2 regions of the Azoarcus sp. DN11 genome follow, and region 1 is predicted to be linked to the other one. Evidence: riboswitches for the same ligand, from Rfam matches in the RefSeq annotation. Region 1 holds a riboswitch; the other holds the start of a gene.
The links. A riboswitch is a leader RNA that binds a small molecule or an ion and turns the genes downstream of it on or off. The one in region 1 is predicted to bind cobalamin.

Region 2: linked by a shared signal. The riboswitch ahead of CDA09_RS20165 (TonB-dependent receptor) and the one ahead of cbpA (modified peptide precursor CbpA) in region 1 are both predicted to bind cobalamin.

Annotation. Positions count from the first base shown of each region.
Region 1 covers NZ_CP021731.1:1,459,255-1,462,800, forward strand. The annotation lists rRNA gene CDA09_RS06675 (23S ribosomal RNA) at 1-300, shown strand, start outside; rRNA gene rrf (5S ribosomal RNA) at 389-502, shown strand; gene CDA09_RS06685 (hypothetical protein) at 693-1,247, shown strand; cobalamin riboswitch at 1,337-1,554, shown strand; gene cbpA (modified peptide precursor CbpA) at 1,650-1,820, shown strand; gene cbpB (peptide-modifying radical SAM enzyme CbpB) at 1,817-3,226, shown strand; gene CDA09_RS06700 (flagella synthesis protein FlgN) at 3,294-3,546, opposite strand, start outside.
Region 2 covers NZ_CP021731.1:4,335,822-4,339,367, reverse strand. The annotation lists gene CDA09_RS20165 (TonB-dependent receptor) at 1-1,554, opposite strand, end outside; cobalamin riboswitch at 1,737-1,991, opposite strand; gene cobJ (precorrin-3B C(17)-methyltransferase) at 2,052-3,032, opposite strand; gene CDA09_RS20155 (CbtA family protein) at 3,191-3,546, opposite strand, start outside.

The sequences.
Region 1 (3,546 bases):
TTGGTCCCTATCTGCCGTGGGCGCTGGAAGTTTGAGAGGACCTGCTCCTAGTACGAGAGGACCGGAGTGGACGTACCCCTGGTGTACCGGTTGTGACGCCAGTCGCATCGCCGGGTAGCTAAGTACGGAAGAGATAACCGCTGAAAGCATCTAAGCGGGAAACTCGCCTCAAGATGAGACTTCCCCGGGGCCTCGAGCCCCCTGAAGGGTCGTTGAAGACCACAACGTTGATAGGTCGGGTGTGGAAGCGCAGTAATGCGTTAAGCTAACCGATACTAATTGCCCGTGAGGCTTGATCCTATAACCCTGGATCGCTCAACAAACTCACACACAACGCATCACACCAACAAACCAACACTTTACTTCCCCCCTTTGTTACCCCTTACAGTCTGACGACCATAGCGTCCCGGAACCACTCCTTCCCATCCCGAACAGGACAGTGAAACAGGATCGCGCCGATGATAGTGCTCTACGTGAGTGCGAAAGTAGGTCATCGTCAGACTACCCAATCAAAAAAGCCGCTCTCCTAAACCAGGATGAGCGGCTTTTTTACGTCAACCGTGGACATTCCGTTTCCATGCAGATTTGTTGTATGTTGCTGGCAACAGGCAGCGTGCTGTCTGGGGCGTCCGATCCGTGTGAAGTGTTCGTTTCGCAATTCGCTGCGTGACACCATTCAAGGGAGATAAAACATGCATCGCATCCGATCGCGCAAGGCAGCGGTGTGCGCCGCGCTTTGTGCCGGCATCATGGTTTTTGGCGTCGCCTATGCTGAAAAACCCGATCACGCTGGTGGCGGAGGTTGGCAGCGGGAGAACGGACATGGTGGAAAGGGCGGGCAGCACAAACGCGACCGTGACGAGGGCGGGGATGCGGATCGGGACAGTCGTGATCGCGGTGCGCGCCTGGGGGATGAAGGTTCGCAGCGGGTGGTGAGCCGGTTCGAGCAACGTGATCGGACGGTCATCCGCGAATACTTCACGCGCGAGGGCGGTTCGGGGAGGTGTCCTCCGGGGTTGGCGAAAAAGGGAAACGGGTGCATGCCGCCCGGGCAGGCGAGAAAGTGGGCGGTGGGGCGTGCGTTGCCGCGCGATGTCGCGTATTACGATCTGCCGCCGGCGCTCACGGTCGAACTCGGGGTGCCTCCGGCGGGGCACAAGTTCGTTCGCGTCGCAGGCGATATCCTGATGATTGCGGTCGGCACTGGCATGGTTGTCGATGCCATCCAGGACCTGGGCGGAATGTGACTGCGAAGGTGCTCTGGGCCAGCCGGTGATCGGCAGTCAGGCGTGGGGGCAAGGGTATTGACTGAAGAGATGCTCGTCGGGACAATGGTGAACGATTCGGCCATGACGATGCAATTGCGATCGTCGGAACACGGTGCGAGCTTGCTCAATTCCGTGGCGGGCCCGCCGCTGTAACCGGGGACGAATGTCGCCAGGGTGACGGAACGATTCCGGGCATCCGGCCACTGTCGTGGAGTACCACGATGGGAAGGCGCGACAGGCAGGTTGATCCGGAAGCCAGAAGACGTGCCGTAATCGACTGTTTTGTAGCTGGAACCAATGGCAAGGGTTTCGCTGTCCGCACTTGGCAGTGCGGCAGCGGAGCCCTTTTTGTTTTTGTGTTTGGACAAACAGGAGAATCGGATGCCTTCGACTGATATCAAGCAAGAGTTCGCAAAGAACGCCGCCCCCGCCGCTGCAAGCGGCGCGCTCCCGGTGCACAGGCCCGCGATCATCGCGACGCGCAAGCGTTGCGAGGCGGATGGGGTGGGTTTGTCTCACTACGTTCTGATGGATCGCAGGGAGAAGCGATGAGCGGCTCGGCTTTGATGAGCAACGCCCCCTCTGCGGGGCGTTATGCCAATCTCGGCAATGGCGCGAGCCTGATTCCGTTCGACATCGGACATGACGACTATATGGCCTTGAGCGACCCGGACAGTGCGTTCTGGGCGCTCGTTCGCAAGGACAAGCTCGCGGACACGCTGACCGATAGTGCCTTGATGTTGAACTATCAGGCAAAGGCAAAGGATTTCGCGCGCGAGTTGCATGCGCTGCGTTTCGAGCTGAAGCCCTCGGCCGTTTATGTCAATCCGACGGAGCGGTGCAACCTGAACTGCACGTATTGCTACATTCCGGAGGGAATGCGCCGCGGTGGGCAGCACATGGACGCCGACCGGTTGGTGGACGCGCTGGGGCGGCTACGGTCCTACTTTTCGACGGTGCTTCCCGACGGGCGCAAGCCGCGCGTGATTTTTCACGGTGCCGAGCCGTTGATGAATCGGGCCGCCTTGTTCGCCGCGATCGATGCGTTCAAGGATGATTACGTGTTCGGGGTGCAAACGAACGCGACGCTGCTCGATGACGAGGCGATCGGGTTTCTCGCCGATCGGCAGGTGAGCATCGGCCTGTCGCTCGACGGGCCGCTGGCCGAGACGACCGATGCGACCCGCCTGACCTTCGGCGGCAAGAGTGTGCACGACAAGGTGCTCCGGGCGATGGAGGCGCTGCGGGGGTATTCGGCGTGGAGCGTGATCGCGACGTGCACGGAGAAGAACCTCGATCAACTCGTGCCGCTGGTGGAGCTGTTCCATGCCCGCGAAGTGCCGACCTGCATGCTGAATGCAGTGCGTTGCACCTTGCCGGGAGCGCGTACGGTGCGACCGGATGATGACTCGCTGGCGCGTGCCTTCATCGCAGCGGTGGAACGAACGCATGCGCTGTATCGCGAGACGGGGCGGAAGATGGTGGTCGCGAACTTTGCGAACATTCTGCTGGCGATCCTTGCACCGACCGCACGCCGGCTGATGTGCGATATCTCGCCGTGCGGTGGGGGGCGCGCGTTCTTCGCCCTGGCGCCCGACGGGGGGCTCTTCCCGTGCAGCGAGTTCATCGGCCTGGATGCGTTCCGCGGGGGCAACCTGTTCACCGACCGCATCGAGGATGTGCTGGAGAGCGAGGCATTCCGGAAGGTGACGGGACGGAACGTCGACCGTATCGATCCCTGCAAGGGGTGCGCGATCCGGCATTTCTGCGGCTCGCCGTGCCCGGCCGAGGCGCACGAGATGAACGGCGGGATGGACCGCGTCGGGGCGTTCTGCGGCTTCTACGAGGAGCAGACGCGCTATGCTTTTCGCTTGATCGCCGACGGGAAGGCGAACGACTTCCTTTGGGATGGCTGGGATGCCGAGGTAGAGAGCAGTTTCGACTTCGTGCTGCCCTGAGCCAGTCATCAGCGGCTGTGATTGCGCGCGGGCCCGCCCGGGAGAGTTCCCGGGCGGGCCTTTTAGTTCATGCGCTGCCGAGGTGGCGGCCGCCTCCGCCGGGGCGGGCGTTGCCGGCGGAATCGTAGAGTTGTGGCTGCCTGGATGCGTCGAGAAGGATCGACATCGCGGCCTGGTTATGCTGGAGACGCTCGGTGATGAGCTTGCCGTTGAGGTCGTTGCGGGCCCGCGCGTCGCATGCGAGTGCGTGGATTTCGTCCCAGCGCCTGAGGGTGTCGGGGAGCGGTTGGCAGACTTCGCGGATCGCGGTGTCGGAGTTC
Region 2 (3,546 bases), 2.1 Mb from region 1:
GCGCGCATGGGTCAGGTCGAAGTTGCGGTTGGCGAGGTTCAGTGACACGAGGCTGGTGACGGGATCCGAGCCGGTACTCGCCTGCGCGTACAGGCTCGTCGCCGGCGTTAGTGCATGGACCGCGCCGAGGCGGACGGCGTTGGCATTGAAGCGTTTGTCGAAATCCTGGCCGGACACGAGTTCGTCGCGCGCGACGGCGATGCGGTCGTGGCGCAGGCCGGCCACCAGGGTCAGCGTCTCGCCGACGCGCAGCGCGTCCTCGACGAACACGGCCTGCTGCCGCGTCTCGGTATCGAACTTCGGACGGGTCGGATCGGGGCTGTCGAAGCGGCCCGGTTCGAAGTCCCGGGCCGGCACGACGGATTTGCCGCGGTAAGGCGAGTTGTTGGTGTGGCGGAAGTCGACCCGCATGAATTCCCAGCCGACGTCGAAGCGGTTGCGCATGCCGCCGAGCGTGCCCTCGTGCGCGAGTTCGAGCCGGTTGCCGGCTTGTTCGAGGCGATGCAGGATTTCGAGATAGCCGGTGCGCGTGACCGCGTTGGTGGCGCTGTCGAGTGCGTATTGCTCGACGTTGCGCCAGTGGCGGTCGGCGGCGAAGCGATAGGTCTCGTTGCGCAGCGTCCAGCCCCCGCCCGCCTGCCATTCGATGCGGGCGCGCAGCCGGTCGTCGTCGAGCGCGTAGCGCGGGTCGTCGATGTTGTAGTTCTCGTGGCGCAGGTCGCGGGCGATGCGCCCGTTGCGCAGCGGGGTGCCGAAGTAGGCGGTGGGATTCTCGCGCGACAGGTCTGCGCTCAGGTCGATCTGCAGGTCCGCCCGCGGCGCGAGGTGCAGCGTGCTCATCAGATTGCGGTTGTCGTGCTCGCCGCGGTGGATGAAACCGTCGCCGCCCGCGACGGCGGCGTCGAGGCGCAGCGCCGCGGCGTCGCCCACGGCAGTCGAGCCGCCGACGCCGATGTGGTATTCGCCGCGGCTGCCGGCGGTGAGGCTTGCGTCCAGGTGGCGCCCGCGCGTCGGCGCCTTGCGCACGAGGTTGAGGATGCCGCCGACCGCACCGTCGCCGAACAGCACCGAGGCCGGGCCGCGCAGGATCTCGATGCGCTCGTAGCCCCAGGTGTCGGACGGATAGGTGAGGGTGCCCGCGCCGGTGGCGAGGCGCAGCCCGTCCTCCGCCTGCGCGACCGAGTTGTTGCCGGTGAAGCCGCGGCTGGAATAGGCCTGGCCGCTGCCGGGCGTGCCGATGAAGCTCAGGCCGACGGCCCGCGTCGCGGCGTCGGCGACGCTGCGGTCGCCGCGTTCGCGCAGCGTCTCGACGTCGAGCGCGTCGACGCTCGCGGGCGTCTCGCGCAGGCTCAGTCCGAGGCGCGATCCCGTGGCGCCCGGGCGGTCGAGATCGAGGCCGGCGTCGGGCTCGGCGCGCGCCGAAACCTGAACTGCCGTCAAGACCTTGTCGTCGGCGTGCGCAAGGCCGCCGGACAGGGCGAGCACGAGGCTCGCGGCGAGCGGGCGAAGCGCGAACGGGATGCGGCGAACGGGGGAACTACGGTGCTTCTGCATGCAATGACTCCAGTCGTGAAGCGACCGGACGGGCAGGCGAAGCAGGGGCGCGGCGTCCTCGCGGAGCGCGGGCGACAACCTCCCGCGGTCAGGCGGTCGGCGGCCGGGGCACGCTAGCCTTGCTCCGCCCGCATCCCCGCGGCCGGTCGCATGGTTGATCCCGGGCGCAGAATTGCGCGGCGGGATCGGAACACCAGCAGGCCGGTCTCCGGACTCACGAGTCTTGACGGATCGCCTTCCCATGCCGTGCGCGAAGCCTCGTGGGCTGCACGCGTCCGGCACAGTGGCCGGGCCATCGGGGAGATGGCCCGTGATCCGCCCGCACTCGCCTACCGTTGCGGGGGCAGCCAGGGCTTGGCCGGCGGGGAATTCTGCCGGCGCACCCTGTTCCCGTTTCACCCGCCGTTCTGGCGGGCACCTGCTGGAAAATGGGGGAAAAGCGCGTCAAACGGTGGTCGGTGCGCCCTCCCGGCAGTTCGCGGCCTGGCCCGGGCGGCTCATGCGAGCACTTCCCCTTCGGCGGCGGTGTCGTCCTCGTCGACGGCCTCATCGGCGAGCGCAGCGAGGATGTAGTCGACCGGTAGCGCATGGCGGCGGGCGAGTTCGTCGGCGCTCTCGCCGCTCGCACGCAGGCTTTCGAGCCAGCCGTCGAGGCCGGTCGACAGCGAGCGGCCGGCCTTTTCGCCGTTGTGCGTCGTGCCCGCCTCGACGTCGTACTTGTTCGCGTAGCCGCGCGGCGTGACCATCAGGCCGTCGCGGATGAAGGTGTTCGAGTTGCCGATCAGCACGGTGCTCAACATGCCGATGTCGCACTCGGTCATCTTGTCGAGCGTCGTGAATTCGATGCGCTGCTTGGGGCGATAGGCGGATTTGACGATCGCGACGGGCGTGTCCGGGCGGCGGTGCGCGAGGAAGAGGCGCTGGGCCTCGACGATCTGGCGTGCGCGGCGCCCGCTCTTCGGGTTGTACAGCGCGACGACGAAATCGGCCGCGGCGGCCGCGTTGAGACGGCGCGCGATCACCGGCCAAGGCGTCAGCAGGTCGGACAGCGAGATCGCGCAGAAGTCGTGCGTCAGCGGCGCGCCGACGAGCGCCGCGCAGGTGTTCAGCGCGGAGGCGCCCGGGACGATCTCGACTTCGATGTCGCCGGGTTGGCCCGTGGGGGGCGTCCAGCCGGCCTGGAACAGCACTTCGAAAGTCGGGCCGGCCATGCCGTAGACGCCGGCGTCGCCCGAGGAGATCAGCGCGACCTTCTTGCCCTGCTTGGCACGGTCGAGCGCTTCGATCGCGCGGTCGAGCTCCTCGGTCATCGACTTCTTGACGACCTCCTTGCCTTCGACGAGGTCGGCGACGAGGCGGATGTAGGTGACGTAGCCGATGATGGTATCGGCCTCGGCGATCGCGGCGCGGGCGCGGCCGCTCATGTGCTCGACGCTGCCGGGCCCGAGGCCGACCAGCATGATCTTGCCTGTGCTCATGGTGTTCTCTCTTTGTTGAGGGCGTAGGGCGGGATGAAATCCCGCCGTTTTCCGCCGGGTGGCCGACGGTCGCGTGTCAAATGTGGTGCAGGAGCCTTATCCGCCGCGTGTGTCGTCGATGACTATCCATGCGGCGGAAGACGCTTCGCGCTTCCGCCCTACGCGCGGGCGGTGGCCGGGGTTCCCTGCGTCGCGAGCGCCGGGCGCACCCAGCGGGCGACCGCCCAGCCGGCGAGGCTGCCAAGGGCAAGCCATTCGATCGCGCTGGAGATTGCGGTGGCGATGGCGAACTGGCCGGTCAGAACTTCCATCTGGCGTGCCACTTCATCGCTGTAGGCGGCGAAGGCACCGTCGATATGCGGTGCGCCGAGCGCGTAGGGCAGGGCCAGCAGGGCGATCCCGAGCCAGCGCAGGCGGCCGGGGACGAAGGCGAGGACGCTGAGGCCGGTCGCGGAGCAGAGGACAGTGATGAGCCACCAGGTCTGGCGTGCTTCCAGCGCTGCAGCGGCGGTGC